2 regions of the Ornithinimicrobium flavum genome follow, and region 1 is predicted to be linked to the other one. Evidence: predicted binding sites of a transcription regulator. Region 1 holds the regulator's gene; the other holds the start of a gene.
What was found. Region 1 encodes Rex, which represses fermentation and respiration genes when NADH is low (regulators of the CRP and FNR family bind a similar motif). Its sites were predicted from a motif close to CTTGTGAANNNNTTCACAAG; they were not measured.
Positions count from the first base shown of each region.

Region 2: the regulator Rex is predicted to act here: its motif matches at 10,292-10,311, upstream of E3Z34_RS13690 (geranylgeranyl reductase family protein).

Region 1 covers NZ_CP038213.1:591,419-605,954, forward strand. The annotation lists gene E3Z34_RS02740 (Ppx/GppA family phosphatase) at 1-562, shown strand, start outside; gene E3Z34_RS02745 (sugar phosphate isomerase/epimerase family protein) at 555-1,460, shown strand; gene E3Z34_RS02750 (proline dehydrogenase family protein) at 1,481-2,446, shown strand; gene proC (pyrroline-5-carboxylate reductase) at 2,457-3,260, shown strand; gene E3Z34_RS02760 (GNAT family N-acetyltransferase) at 3,333-3,872, shown strand; gene E3Z34_RS02765 (acetoin utilization protein AcuC) at 3,915-5,102, shown strand; gene E3Z34_RS02770 (helix-turn-helix domain-containing protein) at 5,336-5,536, shown strand; gene E3Z34_RS02775 (30S ribosomal protein bS22) at 5,691-5,789, shown strand; gene E3Z34_RS02780 (glutaredoxin family protein) at 5,871-6,143, shown strand; gene E3Z34_RS02785 (redox-sensing transcriptional repressor Rex) at 6,289-6,951, shown strand; gene E3Z34_RS02790 (glutamyl-tRNA reductase) at 6,948-8,327, shown strand; gene hemC (hydroxymethylbilane synthase) at 8,324-9,277, shown strand; gene E3Z34_RS02800 (bifunctional uroporphyrinogen-III C-methyltransferase/uroporphyrinogen-III synthase) at 9,274-10,938, shown strand; gene hemB (porphobilinogen synthase) at 11,004-11,948, shown strand; gene hemL (glutamate-1-semialdehyde 2,1-aminomutase) at 12,405-13,748, shown strand; gene E3Z34_RS02815 (histidine phosphatase family protein) at 13,800-14,528, shown strand; gene E3Z34_RS02820 (TlpA family protein disulfide reductase) at 14,525-14,536, shown strand, end outside.
Region 2 covers NZ_CP038213.1:2,901,452-2,915,987, forward strand. The annotation lists partial or broken gene nuoH (NADH-quinone oxidoreductase subunit NuoH) at 1-916, opposite strand, end outside; gene E3Z34_RS13655 (NADH-quinone oxidoreductase subunit G) at 913-3,432, opposite strand; gene nuoF (NADH-quinone oxidoreductase subunit NuoF) at 3,429-4,742, opposite strand; gene nuoE (NADH-quinone oxidoreductase subunit NuoE) at 4,739-5,653, opposite strand; gene E3Z34_RS13670 (NADH-quinone oxidoreductase subunit D) at 5,713-7,086, opposite strand; gene E3Z34_RS13675 (NADH-quinone oxidoreductase subunit C) at 7,086-7,910, opposite strand; gene E3Z34_RS13680 (NADH-quinone oxidoreductase subunit B) at 7,907-8,461, opposite strand; gene E3Z34_RS13685 (NADH-quinone oxidoreductase subunit A) at 8,525-8,890, opposite strand; gene E3Z34_RS13690 (geranylgeranyl reductase family protein) at 8,982-10,277, opposite strand; gene E3Z34_RS13695 (exonuclease domain-containing protein) at 10,407-11,069, opposite strand; gene E3Z34_RS13700 (putative nucleotidyltransferase substrate binding domain-containing protein) at 11,164-13,029, opposite strand; gene E3Z34_RS13705 (demethylmenaquinone methyltransferase) at 13,072-13,791, opposite strand; gene E3Z34_RS13710 (isochorismate synthase) at 13,830-14,536, shown strand, end outside.

The sequences.
Region 1 (14,536 bases):
GTTCGGCTGGTCCGCCGGCCGGCTGCTCACGGTCGACATCGGGGGTGGCTCCCTGGAGCTCGCCGCGGGGCTGGACGAGGAGCCGGACGTCGCGGTGTCCCTGCCGCTGGGGGCGGGCCGGCTGTCGCGCGAGCTGTCGGCCGACCCTCCGGGCGAGCAGGAGCTGCGGGCGCTGGGCAAACGGGTGCGGTCGCAGGTGGCGACGGCCCTGCCGACCCTCGCGCGGGTCGGGGTCCCCCAGCTGGCCACCGGCAGCAGCAAGACCATCCGCTCCCTGGCCCGGGCGTGCGGGGCGGCGCCCCGGGCCGAGGGTCTCTACCACCCCAGGTCGCTGCGCCGCGCCGACCTGGCCGACCTCACGCCGCGGCTGGCGCGGATGACGGCCGCGGAGCGGGCGTCGTTGCCCGGTGTGTCCGCCGAGCGCGCCACCCAGCTGCTGGCCGGCGCCGTGGTCCTGGAGGCGGTCCTCGACCTCGCCGACGTCGAGGAGCTCGCGATCTGCCCGTGGGCCCTGCGTGAGGGGCTCATCCTTCGTTTCCTGGACGGACTGTCCGATGACTGATCCCGCGCCCTCGTCCCCGCTCGACGACACCGGCACCACCGGGCTCGACACCACCCCCGCCGGCACCGGCCCGGCGCCGGGGGCCAGCGGCCCCATACCCGTCCACGTCTCGACCTCGTCGGTCTACCCCGAGAACGCCGCCTACGCGTTCGACCTCGCGCAGCGGCTGGGCTACGACGGGGTGGAGATCATGGTCTGGACCGACCCGGTCACGCAGGAGGCGGGGGCCCTCAACGCGCTGGCCAACCTGCACGAGCTCAGGATCGGGGCCATCCACGCGCCCACGCTGCTGCTCGCCCAGCGGCTGTGGGGCTGGGAGCCGTGGGGCAAGATCGAGCGGGCGCTCGACCTCGCGGCGGAGGTCAACGCCCAGTGCGTGGTGGTGCACCCGCCCTTCCGCTGGCAGCAGGGGTATGCCGAGGGGTTCGTGGAGGGCGTCGCGGAGCGCGAGAAGCGGTGGGGCGTGCCGATCGCCGTCGAGAACATGTTCCCCTGGCGCACGGGCGCGTCGGCGATGCAGGCCTACCTCCCGGGGCCCGACCCCCGGGACTACCCCTACGCTAACGTCACCCTCGACATCAGCCACGCCGCGACCGCGGGCACCGACGCGCTGGAGCTCGCCCGGGACCTGGCCGACCGCATCCGGCACGTCCACCTCGGCGACTCCTTCGGCTCCTTCAAGGACGAGCACCTCGTGCCCGGCCGGGGGGCGCAGAAGTGCCGGGAGGTGCTCGAGCTGCTCGTGGAGCGGGACTTCACCGGGGTGGTCAGCCTGGAGGTGGGGACGCGCCGGATGAAGCCGGCCGACCGGGAGCAGGCCCTCGCCGAGTCGCTCGCCTTCGCCCGTGAGCACCTGGGCCAGCACGACCTGCCAGGGGCCCGGCCGCGCGCCTCGTGACCGGGCGTAGCCTAGCCCCCATGGTCCTCGCCAACCTCGATCCCTCCCAGGTGCTGCGCCAGACCATCCTCGGCATGAGCCGCAACGACCAGCTCCGGTCGGCGATCGAGAAGGCCCCCGTGAGCAGGGACATCGTCAAGCGTTTCGTCGGCGGGGTCAGCAGCTCGGACGCGGTCCGCACCGCGACGGAGCTGGTGGACACCCGTCGGCTGGTGACCATCGACTACCTCGGCGAGGACACCCTCGACCCCGCCCAGGCGGCGCACACGCGGGACGCCTACCTGGACCTGCTGGAGCACCTGGCCGAGGCCGGCCTGACCGCCGACGGCACGGTGGAGGTCAGTCTCAAGCTGTCGGCGCTCGGGCAGGCCCTGGGGCGGGACGGCAACCGCATCGCGCTGGACAACGCCCGGGCCATCTGCCAGGCCGCCGCCAACGCCGGGACCACGGTGACCCTCGACATGGAGGACCACACCACGACCGACCTCACGCTGTCGGTGCTGCGCGACCTGCGCCAGGACTGGCCGTGGGTGGGTGCGGTGCTGCAGAGCTACCTCTACCGCACCGAGCAGGACTGCCGTGACCTCGCCCACGAGGGGTCGCGTGTCCGGCTGTGCAAGGGCACCTACAAGGAGCCGGAGTCCGTCGCCTTCCCCGACAAGCTCGACGTCGACCGCTCCTACGTGCGCTGCCTGAAGATCCTCCTGGAGGGCGCGGGGTACCCGATGATCGCGACCCACGACCCCCGGCTGGTCGAGATCGCGACCGTGCTGGCGGCCAAGGCCCAGCGCGCCCCGGACACCTACGAGTTCCAGATGCTGCTGGGCATCCGTCCCGAGGAGCAGCTGCGGATCGCGGCCGGCGGGGCCCGGATGCGGGTCTACCTGCCCTACGGCGAGGAGTGGTACGGCTACCTCATGCGGCGGATGGCCGAGCGCCCCCAGAACCTCGGGTTCTTCCTGCGCGGCCTGGCCACCAAGGGCTGAGGGTGCTGGGATGACGATCGCCCTCCTGGGGGCCGGGGTGATGGGCTCGACGCTGGTCGCGGCCCTCGTGCGCTCCGGCCACGAGCCCACCGACCTCGTCGTCGCCGACAAGGTGAACGCCCGTGCGGCGCTGGTGGCCGACGAGCACGGTGCCCGTCACGCACCGCCGGCCGAGGCCACCGCGTCCGCGGACGTCGTGGTCCTGGCCGTCAAGCCGCAGGACATGGCCGCGCTGGTGGAGGAGATCCACGACGAGGTCCGCCCGGACACGCTGGTGGTGTCCATCGCGGCGGCGATCAGCACCGCATACCTGGAGCGCCGGCTGCCCGAGGGAACCTCGGTCGTGCGCGTCATGCCCAACACCCCCGCCCTGGTCGACCAGGGCATGTCGGCGATGAGCCCCGGACGGCACTGCACCCCCGAGCACCTGGCCCAGGCGCGCGACCTGATGGAGCACGTGGGGCGGGTGATCGTGCTCGACGAGGTGCACCAGGACGCGGTCACGGCGATCAGCGGCAGCGGGCCGTCCTACATCTTCTACGTGGTGGAGGCCATGATCGAGGCGGGCGTGCTGCTGGGGCTCCCGCGCGACACCGCCACCGAGCTGGTCGTGCAGACGTTGTATGGTGCGGCCACGATGATCCGAGAGACGGGGCACCACCCGACGGTGCTCCGGGAGCAGGTCTCCAGCCCGGGCGGCACCAGCGTGGCGGCCCTGCGGGCCCTCGAGGATCACAAGGTCAGGGCGGCCTTCCTCACCGCGATGGAGGCCGCCGCCATCAGGTCCAAGGAGCTGTCACCGCCGGTGGAGTGACGGCGCCGGTGGGCCGTCGGAGGGCGAGTCCGGCGGCGATGCACCCTTGGCCCGTGTGACAGAGTAGGGAACATGACTGAGATTCACGTGCGCGTCCTGGGCGAGGACGAGTGGCAGGCCTACAAGGACGTCCGGCTCCGTGCGCTGCGTGAATCTCCCGAGGCGTTCGCCGCCTCGGTCGACGAGGAGGAGCAGCACCCCGAGGAGATGTGGCGCGAGCGGATGGCGCGCTCGCGCAGGCTGCTGGCGGAGGAGGGGTCCGACATCATCGGGGTGGCCAGCCTCGGCACGACCCACCGCACGAAGATCGAGGGCGCCGCCGAGCTCTTCGGGCTCTGGGTGCAGGCCGACCGGCGCGGCGCCGGGGTGGCCCGTCGGCTGCTGGAGAAGGCGGCCACCGTCGCCCGCGAGGAGGGGCTCAAGCAGCTGCTCTACTGGGTCGGCACCGACAACGGTCGCGCCGTGGCCTTCGCCTCCTCCTTCGGGTTCCGGCCCACCGACTCCCGTCGTCCGATGCGCCTGCAGGGCGTGGACGCCGAGGACGCCGAGGCCGAGGAGATGATGATGGTCTACCCCCTGGCCGACGCCGCCGGGGTGCCCACCTCCCTCTGACCCGCACCTCCACGACGCCCCGTCGTGGACTAGCGTGGAGGTATGAGCGTGCCCTGGGTGATGTGGGACGACCGCTACACGGCCTACGACTTCGGCCCGGGTCATCCGATGCACCCGTCCCGGCTCGACCTCACCGTCCGGCTCGCGCGGGAGCTGGGCCTGCTCGACCACGACGACGTCCGGGTCCGCCCCGTCCGCCAGGCCACGGACGAGGAGCTGCTCAGCGTGCACACCGCCGAGCACGTCGCGGAGGTGCGCCGGGTCTCGTTCGACCCCTCCGGCGCGCGGGGGCGGCACGGTGTCGGCACCGACGACACCCCCGCCTTCGCCGGGATGCACGAGGCGTCCGCGCTGGCCGTCGGCGGGACGCTGCTGGCGTGCGAGGCCGTCTGGTCGGGGGAGGCCGCCCGGGCGGTGAACATCGCCGGAGGTCTGCACCACGCCATGCCCGAGGCGTCCTCGGGGTTCTGCGTCTACAACGACATCGCCGTCGGCATCCAGCGTCTGCTGGACCTCGGTGCCGAGCGGGTCGCCTACCTCGACCTCGACGTCCACCACGGTGACGGCGTCGAGCGGTGCTTCTGGAACGACCCCCGGGTGCTCACCGTGTCCGTCCACGAGACCGGCCGGGCCCTCTTCCCCGGCACCGGTTTCCCCGGGGACACCGGCGGGCCCAGGGCCCAGGACACCGCCGTCAACGTCGCCCTGCCCCCGGGCACCGGCGACGAGGGCTGGCTGCGTGCCTTCCAGGCCGTGGTGCCCACGATGATGCGGGCCTTCCGCCCCCAGATGATCGTCAGCCAGCACGGCTGCGACTGTCACTTCGCCGACCCGCTCGCGCACCTGTCGCTGTCGATGGACGCGATGGCGGTCGCCGACGGCTGGGTCGCCGAGCTGGCGGAGGACCACGCCGGGGGCAGGTGGGTCGCCCTCGGCGGCGGGGGCTACGAGCTGGTCGACGTCGTGCCCCGGGCCTGGGCGCACCTGATCGGGGTCGTGACCGGTCGACCGGTCGACCTCACGACATCGGTGCCGGAGGCGTGGCTGCAGCACGTGCAGGACGTCTACGACCGGGAGGGTCCGACCTCCATGGGGGACCGGGGCGGGCGCGACATCAGGTTCGGGCGGTGGGAGGACGGCTACCACCCGGAGGACCCCGTCGACTCCGCGATCATGGCCACCCGCCGGGCGGTCTTCCCCGGGTGGGGCCTGGACCCGTACTTCGACTGACCGCCGGGTGGGTCACAGCGTCCCACCGTGCGTCACCCGAGTCACAGCAGGAACTCCGGGCTGATTTCGCACCAGGCGGCGTGTCGGGCTGGACTTTTTCTGGTCACGGCTTTCGCAACGGCACCATCTGCCCCTAGTGTTAACCCCACATCAACCGCTTGATCGTGGGTCGCGTGCCGGAGGGGAAGCCGAGTTCGCGCCCGCGGGAGACAACGAGAGACGGGAAGCGTCCTATGGCTGAAGAGCGTCAGCTCGCCGAGATGACGTTCATGACCGTGGCCGAGGTGGCTGCCGTCATGCGCGTGTCCAAGATGACGGTGTACCGGCTGGTGCACTCTGGCGAGCTCCCCGCCGTGCGCGTGGGAAGGTCCTTCCGTGTCCCGGAGAAGGCCGTTCACGCCTACCTCCAGGAGTCCTACCACGGCACCGCCTGAGGGCGCCGCGGGACGGCGCACCCGGTGGACCCGGCGCCCGCCGCGTTTGGGGAGCGTCCCCGCGCCGCGTTAGGCTGACCCGAACCTCGCGGCGTCCGCGGCCCACGCGGTGCTGCGGACAGCACGAGACACCCCCGATCGAGAAGGACGGCCCATGGGCTCTGTGATCAAGAAGCGCCGCAAGCGGATGGCGAAGAAGAAGCACCGCAAGCTGCTGCGCAAGACGCGTCACCAGCGTCGCAACAAGAAGTGACCGGCTGACCGGTCCAGGCATGGCGTCCCCCTCACCGGGTGGGCGCCATCGTCATACCCGGTCCGAGGGGGAAGGTGAGGTATGCGGTGGCGCAGGCGGGTCCCGGAGGTGGTCGTCGTCACGCGGGCGGGCTGCCACCTGTGCGACGTCATGGTGCGGGTGGTGTCCCGCGCCGCGGGGCGGGTGCCGGTGACCACGCGCGACCTGGACGAGGAGCTCGCGGCCGGCCGGCTGGAGCGTTCGGAGCACGACCGGTGGACCACGCTCGTCCCGGTCCTGCTGGTGGACGGGCGCGAGCTGGCCTGCCACCGCACCGACGAGGCGACCGTGCGCCGCGCCCTGCGCCGGCGATGAGGGGTGACCTCCGGCCCGGCACCCGGCGTTTTGGTTTCTTCCTGGGACACCCATAGAGTGATGGGGTCCGCGCCGACCGGGCGCGGGGGTCTGGTATAAGCCCCACCGGTCGGCGTTCCCGATGAGAGGAGCCGGTGCCGTCGTGATGGCCGAGTCTGCCCGACGCGGAGTGCCGGAGGCCACCGTCGGACGACTTCCCGAGTACCTACGGGCCCTCACGACCCTCGCCTCCCACGGCCGGCGATCGGTCTCCAGCGAGGAGCTGGCTGCGCTGACGGGGGTGCGCTCGGCCCAGCTGCGCAAGGACCTCTCCCACCTGGGCTCCTACGGCGTGCGCGGCGTCGGTTACGACACCACCCGCCTCGCCGAGCAGATCTCCGCCGAGCTCGGGCTCTCCCAGGACTGGCCGGTCGTCATCGTCGGGATGGGCAACCTGGGTCGGGCCCTCGCGTCCTACGGCGGCCTCGCCTCCCGCGGGTTCCGCGTGGTGGCTCTCGCCGACACCGACCCGACCGTGGTCGGGACCAGCGTGGACGGCCTGGTCGTCCAGCGGCTGGAGGACATCGACCCGCGGCGCACCCCGGTCTCCGTCGGGGTCATCACCACGCCGGCCGCGGCGGCCCAGCCGGTCGCGGACGAGCTGGTCCGTCTCGGCGTCAGCTCCATCCTCAGCTTCGCCCCCGGGGTGCTCCAGGTGCCCCAGGACGTTGACGTGCGCCGCGTCGACCTGGGCACCGAGCTGCAGATCCTCGCCTTCCACCAGCATCAGCGCTCCCTCTCCCGGGCCACCGGGGAGGGGGTCTCGTGAGCGTCCTCATCGTCGGTCTGTCTCACCGGTCGGCCCCCATCGACGTGCTGGAGCAGGTCGCCGTCGACCCGGACGGCGCCGCGTCCCTCACCGCCCGCGTCCACGCCGGTCAGCACGTGGAGGAGGCGCTGGTCCTCTCCACCTGCAACCGGCTGGAGGTGGTCGCCGAGGCCGGCACCTTCCACGGTGCGCTCGCGGAGGTCGGGGACGCCCTGTGCGCGGCCAGCGGGCTGTCGCGGGAGGAGCTGACCCCCCACCTCTACGTCCACCACGACGAGCGTGCGGTGGCCCACCTCTTCTCGGTGGCCAGCGGCCTCGACTCGATGGCGGTCGGCGAGAGCCAGATCCTGGGTCAGCTGCGCGACGCCCTCGCCGACGCCCAGCGCAGCGACCACGTCGGCCCCGTGCTCAACCCCCTCCTCCAGCAGGCCCTGCGGGTCGGCAAGCGGGCCCACGCCGAGACCGCCATCGACGAGGTGTCGCGGTCGCTGGCCGGACTCGCCCTCGACCGCGCCCGCGACGTCCTGGGCGACCTGTCCGCCGTCCGCGCCGTGGTCGTCGGGGCGGGGGCCATGTCCGGCCTGGCCGTCTCCCGCCTGCTGCGCGCCGGAAGCCGCGACGTGACGGTGGTCAACCGCACCGACGCGCGGTCGGCGCGGCTGGCGGAGGTGCACGGCGTGCGGGCCGCGCGGTGGGAGGAGCTGTGGACCCTCATCGGGTCGGCCGACCTCGTCCTCACCGCGACCGGAGCCGTCGGGCACGTCGTCGAGGCGGACGACCTCGCCGCCGCCCGGGCCCGGGCCGGTCGCTCCGGCGCCCCCCAGGTGCTCCTGGACCTGGCCCTCCCGCGCGACGTCGACCCCGACGTCTCCCGCCTGTCCGGCGTGCGCCTGTGGGGTCTGTCCGAGCTGCAGCGCGAGGGTGCCGGTGAGGACCACGGGGCCGCCACGGACGCCGCGCTCCGGGCGGTGCAGCAGCTCGTGGACCAGGAGGTGACCGGCTATCTCGTCGACCGCCGGGCCGCCCGCCTGGGCCCCACGCTGGCCGCCCTGCGCGACAGCGCCGCTCGGGTCGTCGACGCCGAGATGGCCCGGTTGGACCAGCGGTTGCCGCACCTGCCCGTGGAGGAGCGCGCGGAGCTGCGCCGCACCGTCCAGCGGGTGGTCGACAAGCTCCTGCACACCCCGACCGTGCGGGTCAAGCAGCTGCACCGGAGCGAGGGGCCGGGGGACTACGCCCACGCCCTGCGCGAGCTCTTCGACCTGGACCCGCACGAGGTCGCGCTCGCCCCGACGCCGGCGCTGACGATGCCCCGGGCCCTGGACCCGACCTCCGTCCCGCCCGAGGCGCCGGGTGCGGGAGAGGTGTCGTCGTGACCGCCCCGGTCCTGCGGCTGGGCACCCGTGCCAGCGCCCTCGCCACCAGCCAGTCCGGCTGGGTCGCCGACCACCTGCGGGCAGCCGGCCACGAGGTCGAGCTGGTGCTGGTCCGGACCGAGGGGGACCTCTCGCGGCGCAGCCTGACCGAGATCGGGGGCACCGGGGTCTTCGCCTCGGCCCTGCGCGACGCCCTCCACGAGGGGCGGATCGACCTGGCCGTCCACTCGCTCAAGGACATCCCCACCGCACCCGAGCCGGGGCTGACCATCGCGGCCGTGCCGGAGCGGGAGGACCCGCGGGACGTGCTCGTGGCCCGCGACGGGCTCACCCTGGCCGAGCTGCCCCCGGGCGCGCGGCTCGGCACCGGCTCCCCCCGGCGGGCGGCGCAGCTGGCTCAGGCTCGCCCCGACCTGGAGGTCCGGGACATCCGCGGCAACGTCGACACCCGGATCGGATACGTCCGCAAGGGCGAGCTCGACGCCGTGGTCCTGGCGCGCGCCGGGCTGTCCCGGCTCGGACGCCTCGACGAGGTCACGGACACCCTGCCGCTCGACCGGATGCTCCCGGCCCCTGGCCAGGGCGCGCTGGCGCTCGAGTGCCGCACCGACCGTCGCGAGCTGGTCCGCGATCTCGCGGACGCCCTCGACCACGCCCCCACCCGGGCCGCCGTGACGGCCGAGCGGGCCGTCCTGGCCCGTCTGGAAGCCGGGTGCACCGCCCCGGTCGCCGCCCTGGCGACCCCCCTGGACAGCACCGGGCTGTCCCTCGAAGTCTTCGTGGCGCTGGATCGTCCTCAGCGCCACAGGGCGACCGGCAGCCTCGCTGACCCGGTCGCGCTCGGCCACGACGTGGCCGAGCACGTGTTGACCCGTCCCGCCCCCCTCGTCACCGTTGCCGACAGCAGTGCCGCTGCCGCGGGGGCCTTCGAACCGGAGCCAGAACTGTGAGCACAGACGTCGCGCACCTCTCACCCGTCCTGTCCGAGGCCGCCGCGGCCCGGGTGGCCTTCGTCGGCGCCGGACCCGGCGACCCCGGGCTGCTCACGGTCCGGGCCCGGGACTACCTCGCCGCCGCGGACGTCGTCATCCTCGACGACCCCCGCCGTGAGGACCAGCTCGCCGGATGGGTGCGCGAGGACGCCGAGGTCCTGCTCACCGTGAGCGACGCCGAGGCCGCGACCCCGCTGACCGAGGCGGCCCGCAAGCGGCTCCTGGTCCGGACGGCCTCGCGCTTCGCCGATCCCAGCCACCTCGTGGTCCGCCTCATCGAAGGGGACCCGACCGCCTTCGCCGGGCTCACCGTGGAGGCCGCCGCCTGTCGCGAGGCGGGGGTGCCCTTCGAGATCGTCCCGGGTGTCACCACCGCGTGGTCGGTCCCGGCCTACGCGGGGATGCCGCTGTCCGGGTCCGGCAAGGGTGTCGGGGGTGAGCTGCACGTCGTCGACGCCGGCGACCCCCGCATCGACTGGTCGCTGTCGGCGGGGGCGGACATCACCGTGGTCGTGCTCGGCTGCGGGGACCCCCTCCTGGGGGCCCTGCGATCGCTGCTGGCCGCCGGACGCGCGGGGGAGACCCCGGTGGCGCTCACCGAGCACGGCACGACGGTCCACCAGCGCACCAGCGTGCTGACGCTCGACGAGGCGGTCGCGGCGATCGAGAGCGGGGCGGCAGAGTGCCCCGACGCCTCGATCGCCGTCGTCGGGCCCCAGGTCGAGATGCGCCACGAGCTCTCCTGGTGGGAGACCAAGCCGCTCTTCGGCTGGTCGGTCCTCGTGCCCCGCACCAAGGAGCAGTCCGGGACGATGACGCAGCGCATCGCCGCTTACGGCGCGACCTCCTCGGTGGTGCCGACGATCAGCGTGGAGCCGCCGCGGACCCCGCAGCAGATGGACCGCGCCATCAAGGGCCTGGTCACGGGGCGCTACGAGTGGGTGGGCTTCACCTCGGTCAACGCGGTCCGCGCGGTCCGGGAGAAGTTCGAGGCGCTGGGCCTGGACGCCCGTGCCTTCGCCGGCCTCAAGCTGGCCGCCGTCGGCGGGGTCACCGCCGAGGCCCTGCGCGAATGGGGGCTGGAGCCCGACCTGGTCCCGGACGGCGAGGAGTCCGCCCGCGGGCTGCTGGAGGTCTGGCCGCCCTACGACGACGTCCTGGACCCCATCGACCGGGTCTTCCTCCCGCGGGCCGACATCGCCACCGACACCCTGGTGGCGGGGCTGCAGGAGATGGGCTGGGCCGTCGACGACGTCACCGCCTACCGCACCGTCCGGGCCAGCCCTCCGCCCGCCCCGGTGCGCGAGGCCATCAAGGGCGGGGCCTTCGACGCGGTCTGCTTCACCTCCTCCTCCACGGTCCGCAACCTGGTCGGCATCGCCGGCAAGCCGCACCCGACCACCGTCGTGGCGTGCATCGGCCCGGCCACCGCCCGGACCGCGGAGGAGCACGGGCTACGGGTCGACGTCGTCGCGCCCGAGGCCAGCGCCACCGCGCTCGTCGACGCCCTGGCGGCGCACGGGCGGGAGCTGGCGGCCCAGGCGCAGCAGTCCGGCGAGCCGCTCCTGCGCCCCAGCCAGCGCAGGACGACCGGCCGCCGCACCCGCGCGCGCCGGTGAGCGGCACGGCATACCCCCCGGTCGGTCCGCGCGAGCGGCCCCGCCGGCTGCGGTCCACCCCGGCGATGCGCCGGCTCGTCGCGCAGACCCGGCTGGACCCGGCCGAGCTGGTGCTGCCCGTCTTCGTCCGGGACGGGATCGGGGAGCCGACGCCCATCGCCTCGATGCCCGGGGTGGTGCAGCACACCGAGCAGAGCCTGCTCGTCGCGGCCCGGGAGGCGGTCGACGCCGGTGTCGGCGGGATCATGGTCTTCGGGGTGCCGCGGGAGGGTGACAAGGACGCCACCGGCAGCTGTGGGCTGCGGGCCGACGGCATCCTCAACCGCGCCCTGCGCGCCCTGCGCGACGACCTCGGTGACGGCACGGTGCTCATGAGCGACCTGTGCCTGGACGAGTTCACCGACCACGGCCACTGCGGCGTGCTCGCCGACGACGGCAGCGTCGACAACGACGCCACCCTCGCGGTCTACGCCGAGATGGCGGTCGCGCAGGCCGCGGCGGGCGCCCACGTCGTCGGCCCGAGCGGGATGATGGACGGTCAGGTCCGGGTCGTGCGCGAGGCGCTCGACGACGCCGGGCACCAGGACGTCTCGGTGCTGGCCTACACCGCCAAGTACGCCTCCGCGGCCTACGGGCCGTTCCGGGAGGCGGTGGGGTCCAGCCTGCAGGGGGACCGCCGCACCTACCAGCAGGACCCCGCCAACCGCACCGAGAGCCTGCGCGAGCTGCGCCTCGACCTGGCCGAGGGCGCGGACCTGGTGATGGTCAAGCCGGCCCTGCCCTACCTCGACGTGCTCTCCGACGTGGCCGAGGTCGCCGACATGCCGGTCGCGGCGTACCAGGTCAGCGGCGAGTACGCCATGATCGAGGCCGCCGCCGCCCAGGGGTGGGTGGACCGCGACCGGATGGTCCTGGAGACCCTCACCTCGATCCGCCGGGCCGGTGCCCAGCTGGTCCTCACCTACTACGCAGTGCACGCCGCCCGCCTGCTCCACAGCGGAGCGCGCTGACCCCCCCACCCCACCAGCCGCCTCGCGTGGTTGCTCCATACCCCACCGGCCGCCTCGCGTGGTTGCCCTCGACCGCACCGGCCGCGTCGCGTGGTTGCCCTCGACCGCACCGGCCGCGTCGCGTGGTTGCCGTTGACCCCACCGGCCGCGTCTATTGGTTGACATGAGTCGGCGGGTCTGACCGGCTGACGCGACCGGACCAGGTCGACGTCCTGGCCGCTCGCCCGGTCAAGGTGGCTGAGGTGCCTGAGGGGGGCCCGTCGAGCAAGCACGCGATGGATCCGGCCACCACCCTGGGCGTCCGGTCGACCCCCCAACAACCATTGGACGCGGCCCGTGGGGTATGGAGCAACCACGCGGGGCGGTCGGTGGGGTGTGGGGCAACCATGCGAGGCGGTCGGTGGGGTGTGGGGCAACCATGCGGGGCGGCCGGTGGGATTACGTAGGCTGGCGCTCATGACCCCCGACCCCGGCCAGACCAGCCAGACCAGCCCGCCGTACCCGGCGGGCGCACCGGCCTCCGAGCAGCTGATCGAGCGGGCACGCCGGGTCATCCCCGGTGGGGTGAACTCCCCGGTCCGCGCCTTCCGGTCCGTCGGCGGCACCCCCCGCTTCATGGAGCGCGCGCAGGGGCCCTGGATGTGGGACGCGGACGGGCGGCGCTACGTCGACCTGGTGTGCTCGTGGGGCCCGATGATCCTCGGCCACGCCTCCCCGCGGGTCCTGGCCGCGGTCACCGACGCGGCGGCCCAGGGGTTCTCCTTCGGCACGCCGACCGCCCGCGAGGTGGCCCTGGCCGAGGAGATCGTGCGCCGGGTGGAGCCGGTCGAGCAGGTGCGGCTGGTCAGCTCGGGCACCGAGGCCACGATGAGCGCGCTGCGCCTGGCCCGCGGCTTCACCGGCCGGTCGGTCGTCGTCAAGTTCGCGGGGTGCTACCACGGGCACGTGGACGCCCTGCTCGCGCAGGCCGGCTCGGGGGTGGCGACCTTCGCCCTGCCGGACAGCTCGGGGGTGCCCCGCAGCTCGGCGGCCGAGACGATCGTGCTCCCCTACAACGACGTCCCGGCCCTGGAGGCCGCTTTCGCCGAGCGGGGCGCCGAGATCGCGGCCGTCATCACCGAGGCGGCGGCGGGCAACATGGGGGTGGTCCCCCCGGAGCCCGGGTTCAGCGACGCGCTGCGCAGGGTGACCGCGCAGCACGGCGCGCTGCTCATCAGCGACGAGGTGATGACCGGTTTCCGCTGCTCCGAGGCCGGCTGGTTCGGGCTGGAGGGGCGGCCCGAGGGCGGGGCGCCCGACCTGTTCACCTTCGGCAAGGTGATGGGCGGCGGCTTCCCGACCGCCGCCTTCGGCGGACGCGCCGACGTGATGGCGATGCTCGCACCGGAGGGGCCGGTCTACCAGGCGGGCACGCTGTCCGGCAACCCGGTGGCCTCCGCCGCCGGGCTCGCCACGCTGCAGGCGTGCACGCCCGAGGTCTACGCCCGGCTGGACGAGGTCAGCGAGGCCCTGGCCGGCGCCGTGACCGACGCCTTCACGCGGCACGGCATACCCCACCGCATCCAGTGGGCGGGGTCGATGTTCTCGGTCTTCTTCCGCGAGCACGCGGTCCGGGACTACGCCGACGCCCAGGACCAGGACCGCGAGCGCTTCGCCCGGTTCTTCCACGCGATGCTGCGGCGCGGCGTGCACCTTCCCCCGAGCTGCTTCGAGTCGTGGTTCGTCTCCGCCGCGCACGACGACGAGGCGGTCGAGGTGGCCGTGCGGGCGATCGAGGAGAGCGCGGCCGAGGTGGCCTGAGCGGGCTCGCCCCTCAGGGCCTGCTCAGGCTGGCGTGGGAGAATAGGTGACATGTCCCCTGCCGTGCCCGTCGAGGACCCCGTGCCCCCGGATCGGTCCCGCGGCCCGCGCGCGCTGCGCGACGGCAGCCCGGTCACGATCATCCACGTCGTCCGCCACGGTGAGGTCCACAACCCCGAGGCGATCCTCTACGGCCGGCTGCCCGGCTACCACCTGTCGGACCTGGGCCGGGAGATGGCCCGGGCCGCCGCGGACCACCTCGCCGACCGTGACATCACCTACGTGGTCTCCTCCCCGCTGGAGCGGGCGCAGGAGACCGCGGAGCCGATCGCCCGGGCCCACGGCCTGGACGTCGCCACCGACGAGAAGCTGACGGAGAGCACCAACCACTTCGAGGGGATCCGGGTCGACCGGCGCGCGCTGCTGCGGTGGTCCACCCTCCCGGTGGTCCTCAACCCGCTGCGCCCGTCCTGGGGCGAGGCCTACACCCACGTCGCGGCCCGGATGCGGCTCGCGCTGGACGAGGCGCGCGAGCACGCGGAGGGGCACGAGGGGGTCATGGTGAGCCACCAGCTGCCCATCTGGATGATGCGGCGCTCGGTGCAGGGCCGACGACTGGCCCACCACCCGCGTCGCCGTGAGTGCTCCCTGGCCTCCGTGACCAGCGTCCGCTTCCACGGCACCTACCCCGTGCGCGTCCTGTATGCCGAGCCGGCCGCCCACCTGCTGCCGGGCGCCCTCGACGTCACCGGCACCTCCACCGAGGTGATCGGCCGGTGAGCACGACC
Region 2 (14,536 bases), 1.4 Mb from region 1:
GCGGCCACGGGGCGTGGTAGCCGCCGAGGAAGAGCGTGGTCGCCAGGGCCGAGACGGTGAACATGTTGACGTACTCGCCCAGGAAGAACATGCCGAACTTCATCGAGGAGTACTCGGTGTGGAAGCCACCACCGAGCTCACCCTCACCCTCGGCGAGGTCGAAGGGCAGCCGGTTTGTCTCCCCGACCAAACCCATGGTGATGAGGTAGACGACGAAGGAGAAGAACAGCGGCACGACATACCACATCGGGATGCCGAGCCAGGTCTGCTGCGCCTGCGCGGCCACGATCTGGCTGGTGGACATCGACCCCGAGAACAGGAAGACCGCGACCAGGGACAGCCCCATCGCGATCTCGTAGGAGATGACCTGGGCCGTGGAGCGGATGCCGCCGAGCAGGGGGTAGGTCGAGCCCGAGGACCAGCCGGCGAGCACGAACCCGTAGGCACCGACCCCGGCGACCGCCAGCACGAGCAGCACCGCGACGGGGGTGTCGGTGAGCTGCAGCGGGGTGGTGTGTCCGAACATGCGCACCTCCCCCGCCATCGGGATGATCGCGAAGGAGACGAACGCCAGCGACCCCACCATGAGCGGCGCCGCGATGAACATCAGCTTGTCCGCGGCCTTGGGGGTGACGTCCTCCTTGAAGAACAGCTTGATGCCGTCCGCGGCCGTCTGGAGCAGGCCCAGGGGGCCGAACCGGTTGGGGCCGGGACGCTGCTGCATCCGGCCGATCACGCGGCGCTCGAACCAGATGACGATGACCACGGAGAGCATGAGGTAGACGAAGACCAGCGCGGCCTTGATGAGCGACAACCACCAGGGGGTGTCGCTGAAGTCGGCGGCCGGGAAGTCGCTGCGCGAGCCCAGCTCGGCACCGGCCGCGAGGATCTGCGGGTATGCGGTCACGACGCTCATGCCTCACCTCGGGACTCGGAGTGGTCGGCGGCGGTCAGCCGGACCACCGCGCCGGCGTCGACCCCCAGGGTCGCCCGGACCGCGGAGCCGGCGGAGTTGGTCGGGATCCAGACGACCCGGTCGTGCATGGGCGTCAGGGTGACCGGCAGGGTGAGCGACCCGCGGTCGGTGGCGACCGTGACCGCACCGTGCTCGTCGATGCCCAGGGCCGCGGCGGTGCCGGCGGAGATCCGGGCCCGCGCCTGCGGGGCGGTGCCGGCCAGGAACGGCTCGCCGTCCTGCAGACGGCCGGCGTCCAGCAGGTGGTGCCAGGTCGCCAGGACCGCCTCGCCCTCGCCCGGCGAGGCCGGGCCGGCGGGCGGGGTCCGCGGGGCCGCGGGCCGGGCCACGGACGACTCGTCCAGACCGCTGAGCTCGTGACGCAGCGCGGCCACCGAGCCGGCACCGAGCACCACGCCCATGACCTCGGCCAGGCGGTCGAGGACGACGTGGTCCGGGCTCGCCTGCGAGGCGAGCGCCTGGTCGAAGGGACGCAGCCGCCCCTCCCACGTGGCGTAGGCGCCGGCCTTCTCCTGCTGCGGGGCGACCGGAAGGATCACGTCGGCGAACTCGTGCACGTCGCTCTCGCGGATCTCCAGCGAGACCACGAAGGCCCGGGCGAGGGCCTCGCGGGCCAGCTGCGGGTCCGGCAGGTCGTCGATCTCGACGCCGCCGACCACGAGCGCACCGATCTCGCCGCGGGCGGCCGCGGCCAGGATCTCGGAGGTGTCCCGCCCCGGCTGCACCGGGACCGCACCGCCGTCGATGCCCCAGCGCGCGGCGACCTCGTCGCGCGCCGAGGGGTCTCCCACCGGGCGTCCGCCGGGCAGCAGGTTGGGCAGAGCGCCGACCTCGACGGCACCGCGCTCCCCCGCCCGACGGGGCACCCAGGCCAGGGCCGCCCCCGTGGAGCGGGCCAGCTCGGCGGCCGCGGACAACGCCCCGGGCACGGTGGCCAGACGCTCGCCCACGAGGATGACCGAGCCGTCGCCGAGGGCGTCGGAGGCCGCGTGGTAGGGGTTGGCGTCGCCGATGGGCTCCACCGCCCCGTCGACCGGTCGGGCCGCAGCGCCGGCGCGGTGCTCGGCCAGCGCCTGCAGCACCTCCGCCTCGGTCCCGGGCGCCGACGCCAGGAGGGTGCCACCGAGCTTGGTCAGGCCGCGGGTCTCGAAGGGGGCCACGGCGTAGACCGCGGTCCTGCTGCGGCGCATCGCCTTGCGCAGCCGCAGGAAGACGATGGGGCTCTCCTCCTCCGGCTCCAGCCCCACGAGGAGCACCGAGGTGGCCTCCTCGAGCGTGGCGTAGCTGACGTCGTGGTTGCCGGCGACGACCGCGGCCAGGAAGTCGGCCTCCTCGGCGCTGTGCGGGCGGGCGCGGTGGTCGACGTCGTTGGTGCCGAGCGCCAGCCGGGCGAACTTGGCGTAGGCGTAGGCGTCCTCGACGGTGACGCGGCCGCCGGGCAGCACCCCGGCCCGGCCGCGGGCCTGGGCCAGGCCGCGGGCGGCGGCGGCGTAGGCGTCCCGCCAGGAGGCGACGGCATACTCCCCGTCCGCGCCGCGGACGACCGGGTCGTGCAGCCGGTCACCCAGGGTCGGGTAGGGGAAGGCCCAGCGGCCCTTGTCGCAGTTCCACTCCTCGTTGACCTCCGGGTCGTTGATCGCCATCCGGCGCAGGACGACACCGCGACGGTGGTCGGTGCGGATCGCGCAGCCCGAGGCGCAGTGCTCGCAGACGCTCTCGGTGGACACCAGGTCGAAGGGGCGGGAGCGGAACCGGTAGGCGGCGCCGGTCAGGGCCCCCACGGGGCAGATCTGGACGGTGTTGCCGGAGAAGTAGGACTCGAACGGCTTCTCCTCGTAGATGCCCACCTGCTGCAGGGCACCGCGCTCGATGAGGGCGATGAAGGGGTCACCGGCGACCTGGTCGGAGAAGCGGGTGCACCGGGCGCACAGGACACAGCGCTCGCGGTCCAGGAGGACCTGGGAGGAGATGTTGACCGGCTTGGGGAAGGTGCGCTTGACGTCGTCGAAGCGGGAGGTAGGCCGGCCGTCGGACATGGCCTGGTTCTGCAGCGGGCACTCCCCGCCCTTGTCGCAGACGGGGCAGTCCAGCGGGTGGTTGATGAGCAGCAGCTCCATGACGCCGTGCTGCGCCTTGTCGGCGACCGGGCTGGTGTGCTGGGTGTTGACGACCATGCCCGGGGTGGCCACGATCGTGCACGACGCCTGCGGCTTGGGCATCGGCTTGACGTTGCCCTCGCGGTCGGGGGTGGCGACGTCGACCAGGCACTGCCGGCAGGCCCCCACCGGGTCCAGGAGCGGGTGGTCGCAGAAGCGGGGGATGTGGATCCCGGCCTGCTCCGCCGCCCGGATCACCAGGGTCCCCTCCGGCACGGAGACGGGGACGTCGTCGATGGTCAGCTCGACCATCTTCACGTCCGTCGCGGTCTGCTCGGCCGCCTTGTCGGTGATGCTCATGCGGGCTGGCTCTCCTTCGAGAAGAGGGTGTTGCGCTCCGGCGGGAAGAGCTCGTGCCAGGGGGTGTGCATCCCGGCCTCGAACTCCTCGCGGAAGTACTGGATACCGGAGGTGATCGGGCTGGTCGCGCCGTCGCCCAGCGCGCAGAACGCGCGGCCGAGGATGTTGTCGCAGATGTCCAGCAGCTTCTCGACGTCGCCCTCCAGGCCCTGGCCCTTCTCCAGGCGGGTCATGATCTGCTTGAGCCAGAACGTGCCCTCACGGCAGGGCGTGCACTTGCCGCAGGACTCGTGGGCGTAGAAGTCGGTCCACCGGGACACTGCGCGCACCACGGAGACCGACTCGTCGAAGATCTGCAGGGCGCGGGTGCCGAGCATCGACCCCTCGCTGGCGACCGACTCGAAGTCGAGCGGGACGTCGAGGTGGGCGTCGGTGAAGATCGGCGTCGAGGACCCGCCGGGGGTCCAGAACTTGAGCTTCCTGCCCCCGCGGACGCCCCCGGCCATCTCGAGCAGCTCGCGCAGCGTGATGCCCAGCGGCGCCTCGTACTGCCCCGGGCGCTCCACGTGACCGGAGAGGCTGAACAGACCGAAGCCCGTGGACTTCTCGGTGCCCATGTCGGCGAACCAGTCGGCGCCGTGCAGCACGATGGGCGGCACCGAGGCGATGGACTCGACGTTGTTGACCACCGTGGGACGGGCGTAGAGCCCGGCCACCGCGGGGAACGGGGGCTTGAGCCGGGGCTGGCCGCGCCGCCCCTCGAGGGAGTCGAGCAGGGCCGTCTCCTCGCCGCAGATGTAGGCCCCGGCCCCCGCGTGCACGGTGATGTCCAGGTCGAAGCCGGTGCCGAGGATGTCCTTGCCGAGGTAGCCCTTCTCGTAGGCCTCCTCGACCGCGCGCATGAGCCGGCGGTAGACGTGGACGACCTCGCCGCGCAGGTAGATGAACGCGTGGGAGCAGCCGATGGCGTAGGAGGTGATGATCATCCCCTCGATGAGGAACTGCGGGGCCGCCATGAGCAGCGGGATGTCCTTGCAGGTGCCGGGCTCGGACTCGTCGGCGTTGACGACGAGGTAGCGGGGCCCACCGTCGGGCGGGGGCAGGAAGCCCCACTTCATCCCGGTCGGGAAGCCCGCGCCGCCGCGGCCGCGCAGGCCGGAGTCCTTGGTGGCCGCGACCAGGTCGGCGGGGTCGTCCTGCAGCGCCTTGCGCAGCGCCTGGTAGCCCTCGTGCTGCTCGTAGGTCTCCATGGACCAGGAGCGCTCGGCGTCCCAGAACGCCGACAGGATGGGGGTCAGCTGGGTGCTCATGTGTCCTTGCCCTCCTCGCTCGTCTGCGTGTCCGTGGCGTCCCCGGCGTCCGGGGGGCTGTCCTGCACCCCGGTCGCGGGCACGGGGCCCTCGGCGGTCGGCTTCTCGTCCGGCTCGTTGGCCGCCTCGTTCACCGACAGGTGGCGACCGGCGGCGAGCCCCTCCTGCTGAGCGGCCTCGCTGGCCTCGGCGGCTCCCGCGTCGCCACCCCGGGGGGCGGTCCAGCCCTTCTCCTTGGCCAGGACCGTGCCCCGCAGCGAGGCCTCCCCGGCGCCGACGCCCTCGTCCGCGAGGCCGTCGGGGAAGCCGGCCAGGACGCGGGAGACCTGCTTGAACGTGCAGACCCGGGAGGGCCCGCGGGTCGGGGTCACCGACTCGCCGCTGCGCAGCCGGTCGACGACCTCCTTGGTGGACTCCGGGGTCTGGTGGTCGAAGAACTCCCAGTTGACCATCACCACCGGGGCGAAGTCGCAGGCGGCGTTGCACTCGACCCGCTCGAGGGTGATCCGGCCGTCCTCGGTGGTCTCGTCGTGACCGATGCCGAGGTGCTCGCTGACCTCGTCGAAGATCTGGTCGCCGCCCATGATCGCGCAGAGGGTGTTGGTGCAGACGCCGACGGTGTACTCGCCGTTCGGGTGGCGCTTGTACTGGGTGTAGAAGGTGGCCACCCCGCTGACCTCGGCCGTGGTGAGGTCCAGCTCCTCGGCGCAGAACTGCACGCCGCGGCCGGTGACGTACCCGTCCACGGACTGGATGAGGTGCAGCATCGGCAGCAGGGCCGAACGCTTCTGCGGGTAGCGGGCGATGATGGCGGCCGCGTCCGTCCGCAGCTGCTCCAGCACCTGGTCGTCGTAGGGCTCGTCCGAGGCGTGCAACGGTGCCTGCGGGTGCAGCGGCGACTCCGCGAACATGTGGTCGGAGCGGGCGACGCCCCGCTGCTGCTCCTGGGTGCTCCGGGTGTGGTCGGTGCTCACCGGTCCACGCCTCCCATCACGGGGTCGATCGAGGCGACGGCGACGATGACGTCGGCGACGAGGCCGCCCTCGGCCAGCGCCGAGGCCGCCTGCAGGTTGTTGAAGCTGGGGTCACGGAAGTGCGCACGGTAGGGGCGGGTGCCGCCGTCGGACACCAGGTGGCAGCCCAGCTCGCCCTTCGGGGACTCCACCGTGGCGTAGGCCTGACCCGGCGGGACCCGGAACCCCTCGGTCACCAGCTTGAAGTGGTGGATGAGGGACTCCATGGACTCGCCCATGATCTCGCGGATGTGGTCCAGGCTGTTGCCCTGGCCGTCGGCCCCGACGGACAGCTGGGCGGGCCAGGCGATCTTGCGGTCGGCCACCATGACCGGCTCGCCCTGGCTGGCGCGCAGCCGGGCGATGGCCTGCTCGACGATGCGGATCGACTGCCAGATCTCCTCCAGCCGGATGACCGTGCGCGCGTAGGCGTCGTGGTCGCGGCGGGTGATGACGTCGAAGTCGTACGTCTCGTACCCGCAATACGGCTCGGCCTTGCGCAGGTCGTGCGGGAGGCCGGTGGAGCGCAGGATCGGGCCGGTGATGCCCAGGGCCATGCAGTGCGCCAGCGACAGGTAGCCGACGTCGACGGTGCGGCCCTTGTAGATGGGGTTCTCCAGCAGCAGGAGCTCCAGCTCGTGCACCCCGTCGCGCAGCCCGGGCAGCTCGGCCTCCAGCAGGTCCAGGTGCTCAGGGAGCACGTCCTGGGCCACGCCTCCCGGGCGGACAAAGGCGTTGTTCATCCGCAGGCCCGAGACGGCCTCGATGAAGCGCAGGGTCCGCTCGCGCTCGCGGAAGCCGATCGTCATGATCGTGGTCGCGCCGAGCTCCATGCCACCGGTGGCGAGGGCGATCAGGTGCGAGCCGATGCGGTTGAGCTCCATCATCAGGACGCGGATGTCGTTGACGCGCTGCGGGATCTGGTCGGTGATGCCCAGGAGCTTCTCAACGCTCAGGCAGTAGGCCGTCTCGTTGAAGATCGGCGTGAGGTAGTCCATCCGGGTGCAGAACGTGGTGCCCTGCACCCAGGTGCGGTACTCCATGTTCTTCTCGATGCCGGTGTGCAGGAAGCCGATGCCGGCGCGGGCCTCCCGGACCGTCTCGCCGTCCAGCTCGAGGACCAGCCGGAGCACGCCGTGCGTCGAGGGGTGCTGCGGGCCCATGTTGACCACGATGCGCTCGGCACCGATCGCCGCGGCCTCGGCCGCGACGTCGTCCCAGTCGCCGCCGCCCGCGGTGAGGACCGGCCCCTCGTCGGGGTCCGTGGTGGGGCCGCCCTCGGCGTAGTAGTCCGTGGTCGGGCCCTGGGTCTCGTCGTGCGTGGTGGCCATCAGGTGTAGCTCCTCCGCTGGTCGGGGGCGGGGATGGTGGCGCCCTTGTACTCCACCGGGATGCCGCCGAGCGGGTAGTCCTTGCGCTGCGGGTGACCGGGCCAGTCGTCCGGCATGAGGATGCGGGTCAGGCCGGGGTGGCCCTCGAAGTCGATCCCGAACATGTCGAAGACCTCGCGCTCGTGCCAGTCGGTCGCGGGGTAGACGGTGACGATCGAGGGGACGCGGGCGTCGGACTCGGGGGCGGTGACCTCGAACCGGACGCGACGCATGCCGTGGGTGATCGACAGGAAGTGGTAGACGGCGTGCAGCTCGGCGCCGGTCTGCTCGGGCCAGTGGACGCCCGAGACGCCGGTGCAGATCTCGAACCGCAGCCGCGCGTCGTCCCGCAGCGGGCGGACCAGCTCGAGCAGCTGGTCGCGGTGGACGTGGATGGTGAGCTCGCCGCGGTCGACGACGACCATCTCGACGCCGGCCGCGAAGGCCTCGGGGGCCGCGGCCTCCAGGGCGTCGACGACATCGTCGAAGTAGGAGCCGTAGGGGCGCTCGGCCTGGCCCGGGAAGAGCACGGGCGCCTCGAGCCCGCCGTAGCCAGAGGTGTCACCGCTGACCGATCCGCCGAACATGCCCTGCCGGTGCGCCATCCGCACCGGCTCGCCGGGCACGGCGCGTCGCACCGCTCCCGCGCCGCCCTGCACCCACGCCTGGGCCGTGTCGACGACCTGCTCGGGGGTCTGCGGGGGGTGGTTGGCCGGGTCGTGCGTGGTCTCCTGGGCCGGGGCGTTCTTGTCCGGCGTCTCCGGTCCGGTGGGAGTGGTCGTCACGCCAGCAGCCCCTTCATCTCGCGCGTCGGCACAGCCCGCATCGCCGCCTCCTCGGCGGCGCGCGCCGCGGCGACCCGGTCCACGCCGAACTTGAACTCGCGGATCTGCTTGTGCAGCTCCAGAAGGGCGTTGAGCAGCATCTCCGGTCGCGGCGGACACCCCGGGAGGTAGATGTCGACGGGGACGATGTGGTCCACGCCCTGGACGATCGCGTAGTTGTTGAACATGCCGCCGGAGCTGGCGCACACGCCCATGGAGACGACCCACTTCGGGTTCGGCATCTGGTCGTAGACCTGGCGCACGACGGGGGCCATCTTCTGGGAGACCCGGCCGGCGACGATCATCAGGTCGGCCTGGCGCGGGGTCGCGGCGAAGCGCTCCATGCCGAAGCGGGCGATGTCGTAGTCGGGCGTGCCGACGGCCATCATCTCGATGGCGCAGCAGGCCAGGCCGAAGGTCGCCGGCCACACGGAGTACTGGCGCAGCTGACCGACCAGCCCCTCGACGGTGCCCAGCATGATCCCGCCAGGAATCTTGTCCTCAAGACCCATTCTCAACACCCATCTGCGTGAAGGAGCGGTGCGCGTGCGCACCGCCTGACGTCATACCCGGGATCAGTCCCACTCGAGCCCACCCCGGCTCCACTCGTAGACGAACGGGACCGAGACCACCACGAGGAACAGGAGCATCGCCAGCACCGAGAAGAGCCCGACCTGGTCGAAGGCCACCGCGAAGGGGTAGAGGAAGAGGACCTCGACGTCGAAGACGATGAACAGCATGGCGGTCAGGTAGTACTTGACCGGGACCCGGCCGCCCTCGTGAGCCTGGGGCGTCGGCTGGATGCCGCACTCGTAGGCCTCGGCCTTGGCCCGGTTGTAGCTCACCCGGCCCAGCAGGCCACCGCCGAAGACGGACCCGAAGGCGAAGAGGAGACCGAAGAAGAGGAAGAAGACGACCGGAAGATACGGGTGGTAGTCCATCAGAGCCTGGACTCCTTTCGGGACTCGCTCGGCGTCGGGCACGCCTTGGTCAGGGTCGGACGCAGTGCAATCCTAAGCGCACGCGTGCCGATCATGCGGCAGGGGTCATCCGGCTCAGCGCGTTGATGACGTGGTCGTCGAGGCGGCCGCCCCGCTCCTGCGGGAGGTTGGCCATGATCTTGAGCAGCAGGCGCATGAGGGCCTTGCGGGGCAGGCCGTAGCGGACGGCCAGACGCATGATCTCGGGCTTGCCGATGAGGGTGGCGAACTGCTTGCCGAGCATGTAGTAGCCGCCCAGGGCGTCCTTCATCACCGCCGGGTAGGACTGGAGCACCGCCTCGCGCTCGCCCGGGGTGGCGCGGGCCAGCGCGGAGGCGATGACCTCGGCCGCGTGCCGGCCGGCCTCCATCGCCTCGGCGATGCCCTCCCCGTTGAAGGGGTTGACCATCCCGCCCGAGTCGCCGACCAGGAGCAGGCCGCGGTCGTAGAGGGGCTGCCGGTTGAAGCACATCGGCAGCGCGGCACCGCGGATCGGACCCAGCTGGGTCTCCTCGGAGAAGCCCCACTCCGGCGGCATGGTCGCGACCCAGCGCCGCATGACGTCGCGGGAGTCGAAGGTGCCGAACTCCTTCGCGGTGTCGAGGATGCCCAGCCCCACGTTGGCGGTGCCGTCCCCCAGGGGGAAGATCCAGCCGTAGCCGGGCATGAGCACGTCCTGCCCGCCGTCCTCGCCCCTGGCCCACAGCTCCAGCCAGGACTCGAGGTAGTCGTCGTCGTGCCGAGGGGTCGTGAAGTAGGTGCGGACCGCCACCCCCATCGGGCGGTCGTCCCGCTTGGGGCGGTCCATGGCGAGCGAGAGCCGGCTCGAGACGCCGTCCGCGGCCACGACGACCGGCGCGCGGAACTCGCGGGTCTCCCCCGTGGCGCGGCCCCGCTCGTCCATGACCTTGGCGGTGACGCCGCAGACATCACCCCGGCGGTCGAGGATCGGCTCGGAGACGTTGGTGCGCTCGTGCAGGCGTGCACCCCGCGACTGCGCGTGACGGGCCAGGACCTCGTCCAGGTCGGTCCGCCTGCGGACCAGGCCGTACCCGGGGAAGCTCGCGTTGCCGGGCCAGTCCAGCTCCATCCGGACACCACCGCCGAGGATCCGCAGACCCTTGGTCCGGTGCCAGCCGTCCTCCTCGCGGTGCGGCACCCCGAGGCTGATGAGCTCCCGGACCGCACGGGGCGTCAGCCCGTCCCCGCAGATCTTGTCGCGCGGGAAGGACCCCTTCTCCAGCAGCAGCACGTCCAGCCCGTGCTGCGCCAGGTAGGCGGCCGTCGCCGACCCGCCGGGGCCCGCCCCGACGACGATGACGTCTGCCGTCTCGACCTGCTCACTCACGTCTGCCAGCCTCGCTTGTGACGACTTTCACGAACTCGGCCGAGTCTAGTCGCGCCTCCGGAGTGCCCCTGCCAAGCCCCTCCTGGCAGGAATTACCGACCGGCGGCGTGGCCCAAATGCCGTGCCCGGTCAGCGCAGGCGGCGCTCCGCGAGGTCGCCCAGCGTCGGGGGGCGCCCCCAGAGCTCCTCCAGCTCGGCGCACTGGGCCAGGAAGAGCTCGGCGCAGGCCAGGGCGTCGGTCAGTGCCGAGTGCGCGCGGTAGCGGGGCAGGCCGCGCCGGCGGCGGCACGCGTCGAGCCGGACCCGCCCCTCCCGCAGCTCCTGCACCGGGGTCCGCAGGACGAGCCGCCGCTCGACCTCCATCGTGTCCACGACCTGCAGACCGACGGTGCCGCCGAGGACCTCGCGGGACGCCGCCGCCAGGAAGGTGGTCTCCACCTGGGCGAAGTGGGCGAGCAGCACCCGACGGTGCGGGTGGACCGGGGGTATGGCGGTGCCGGTGGACGTGCTCGGCGCCTCCGGCAGGAACGCGGCGAGGACCTGCGGGAGCACCTCCTCCACGGGTGCGGCGGTGGCGAGATCGTCGTCGGTGAGGCCGTGGAGCGTGGCGGACTGGCCGACGTCACCGCGGGGGCGGACCGGCAGGTGCCGCGCGCCGGCGAGCAGGATCTGGCGGCCGCGGACGGGCACCATCCCGATGGCGAGCATCTCGTGGCGGCGCGGGTCCAGACCGGTCGCCTCGAGGTCCATCGCCAGCAGCTCCACCTCGGCCAGGGGGGTGTCTGCAGGCACGGTGGGTGCTGCGGCCAGGTCGGCGAGGACCCCGGCCGGCGGCCGCGACGACCGCCTCGACGGACCACGGCGCCCGAAGATCCCCACGAGGTCCTCAGCCGACCTGCGGCAGCCGCGAGGTCAGCCCCTGCTGAGCCGTCCGCACGATCTGGAACGCGTCGCGCAGGTGACGGCGGTCCAGCCCGCTGAGCCGCCCCGGGTCCAGGTGGTTGTCGGGCTGCCGGCCGAGCCGGACCTGCTCGGCCTGGTGGCGCAGCCGCAGGTAGGACAGCAGCTCGAAGGCGTCCCGCAGGTCGGCGGCCCCCTCCGCGGACAGCTGCCCTCGGGTCGCCGCCACCTGCAGCCGCTCCCCGGTGCCGAGGGCGGTCGAGCCGGCGCGCAGGGTGTGGACCCGGGCGAGCTGCACGATCGCCGCGACGCCGCGCTTGAGGTCCAGCGTGTCCCGGTGCTCCCCCGCGTCCTCGAGCACGAAGTGCCGGAAGAAGCCGATCGGCGGGCGCATGCGCGAGGCCTGGCCGGTGAGGTAGGCCATGAGCAGGTCCGACCGGCCCCCCGCCGGGACCACCTCGGCCCGCAGCCGCTCCACCAGCGAGGCGTCACCGTGGACGGCCCGCATGTCGTAGAAGATGGCCGCCCACAGGACCGCCTCCGGCCTGGGCTCGTGGCTCCATCGGGCGAACTGCGCCCGCCACTGCCCCGCCGTCATCCGCCACTGCGGGTTGGTGGCCATGACGTCCCCGTCGCAGCGGCGCCAGCCGCACGCCTCCAGGCCTGCGGTGACCCGCTCGGCCAGCCCGGCCCACCACGGGTCGTCCGGGTCGGCGTCGTCGGCCAGCACCAGGGCGTGGTCCTGGTCGCCGCCGAGCCCGACCTCCTCGCGGGCCACCGACCCCAGCGCCGCCCAGGCGTAGCCGCCCGGTGGACCGCCGTGGCCCCCGGCCTCCAGCTCGGCGGCGGCCAGCTCCAGGAGCCTGGTCGTCACGGCCTCGACCAGCTTCGTGGTGACCCGGCCGATGTCCTCCGCCGTCGCGTCCTCGGCCACCAGCTGCTGGACGACCGAGGGGATCCGGCGCGCCTGCTCGACCACCCCGTCCAGGTGCTCCTGGGAGGCGATGTCCGACACGAGGTAGACCGGGTTGGACCGCTCCAGCCGGACCAGGTCGGTGGTGGTGACCAGCCCCACGACGCTCCCGTCGTGCCCCAGGACGGGCAGGTGGTGGATGTTGCGGGCCGTCATCTCCAGCAGCACCTCGAGGGCGAGGGCCCCCTCCCCCACGGTGACCGGGCCGGCGGTCATCACCTCGCTCACCGGCCGCTCCGGCGACACCCCGGCTGCCAGCACGCGGCGCCGCAGGTCGCGGTCGGTGACGATCCCCAGCAGCCGTTCCCCCTCCATGACGAGCAGGGACGACACCGAGGCCTCGGTCATCACCCGGGCCGCCTCGGCGATGCTCGTCCCCGGCCCGGTGCCCACCGGCTCGGCCCGGATGAGGTCGCGCACCGACGTCCGCAGCACCGCCGACCCCCGGCTGGAGGACTGCAGCTGCCCCAGGGCCGTGCGGATCCGCCCGTGGTGGGTCGCGGCGAAGTGGACGGCCACCGCGGGGTGCCTGCCCGCGAGCTCGTCGAAGTCGGCCTGCGGCAGGGTCAGCAGCAGCGTGTCCTCCCGGGCGTGGACGGCATACCTCGTCGGTCCGTGCTCGACGACCGCGGACATGCCGAAGGCCCCGCCCGCGCCCACCCGGTCCACCAGCTGACCGTCGTCGGTGATGTCGACCGCCCCCGAGCGGACGAGCCACAACCGGTCGCCCCGCTGGCCCTGCGGGAGGATCTCGGTGCCCCGCCGGGCGTAGGTCATGGTGAACCGTCGCGGCAGGTCGTCGAGCACCTCGGGCGGCAGCGCGTCGAAGGGAGGGTGCTGCGCGAGGAAGTCGCGGACCTCCACCAGCTCGACATCCATGTCGTTCCCTTCCTTCCCGGGGCGGCTCTGCGCCCCGACCGCCTAGGTCAGCCCGCCCGCCCGCCCGGGCGCGACGGCGTGGTGGAGCGCGACGATCCCGCCGGTCAGGTTGCGCCAGCGCACCTGCTCCCAGCCGGCGGCGCGGATCTGCCCGGCGAGCGCCCGCTGGTCGGGCCAGGCGCGGATCGACTCGGTGAGGTACTCGTAGGACTCCGGGTTGGAGGAGGTCGCGCGCGCGACGGCGGGCAGCACCCGCAGCGCCACCTTGTCGTAGGCGGTCGACAGGACCGGGACCGTCGGGGTGCTGAACTCCATGACGAGCAGCCGCCCGCCCGGCCGGGTCACGCGCAGGAACTCCCGCAGCGCCCGGTCGACGTCGGCGACGTTGCGCAGCCCGAAGCTCATCGTCACGGCGTCGAAGGACCCGTCGGCGAACGGCAGGGCCATCGCGTCCGCCGCGGTGAAGGGCAGGTCGGGACGCCGGCGGTGGCCCTCGCGGAGCATGCCCACCGAGAAGTCGGCGGGCACGACCTGGATCCCCCGGTCGGCGTAGGGGACCGACGAGACACCCGTGCCGGCGGCGATGTCGAGCACCCGCTCGCCGGGCCGGGCGTCGACAGCCCGCGTGGCGGTGCGGCGCCACAGCCCGTCCAGGCCGCCCGTGAGCACGGTGTTGGTGAGGTCGTAGCGCCGGGCCACGCCGTCGAACATCTCGGCGACCTCCGAGGGCTGCTTGTCCAGGTGCGCGCGCGTGGGGCTCATGACGGTCATCCTCCCACCACGGCCTACAGTGGTCCGCTGTGTCCCCCGAGGTCCCCCGGCTGCGCGTGCGCACCGTCGCCGTCGACGCCACCGGCGACCTGCTGACCCGGGTCCCCGACGAGGTCGACCCCCGGGAGGTCGTGGCCTGGCTGCGGGAGGGTGACGGGATGGTCGGGTGGGGCCGCGTCGCGCAGGTCGAGACCTCCGGGGCGGACCGCTTCGCGCGGGCCGAGGACTGGTGGTCGGCACTGCGGTCGCACGCGGAGGTGGAGGACGAGGTCCGGCTGCCGGGCTCCGGGCTGGTCGCCTTCGGGTCCTTCGCGTTCTCGGCCGACTCCGTGGACGCCAGCGTGCTCACCGTCCCCCGCGTGCTCATCGGCCGGAGGGACGGCCTGGCCTGGATCACGCACGTCGTCGTCGGGGAGGAGCCCTGGCCCGCCACCCACCCCGCCGAGATCCTGTCGCGGACCAACCCCGCGCTGGGCCGGCTCGACCCCCTGGTCGAGACCGAGGGGAGCGTCGCGCCCCAGGACTGGCCGCAGGTCGTCTCCCGGGCGATCACCCGGATCGCCGCGGGGGACGTGGACAAGGTGGTGCTCGCCCGCGACGTCGCCGTCCACCACCGGGACGGGCGACCGGTGCGGATCGCCCCGGTCCTGGAGCGGCTCGAGAAGAGGTATGCGGCCACCTGGACGTTCTCGGTCGCCGGCCTGGTCGGGGCGACCCCCGAGATGCTCGTCCGGCT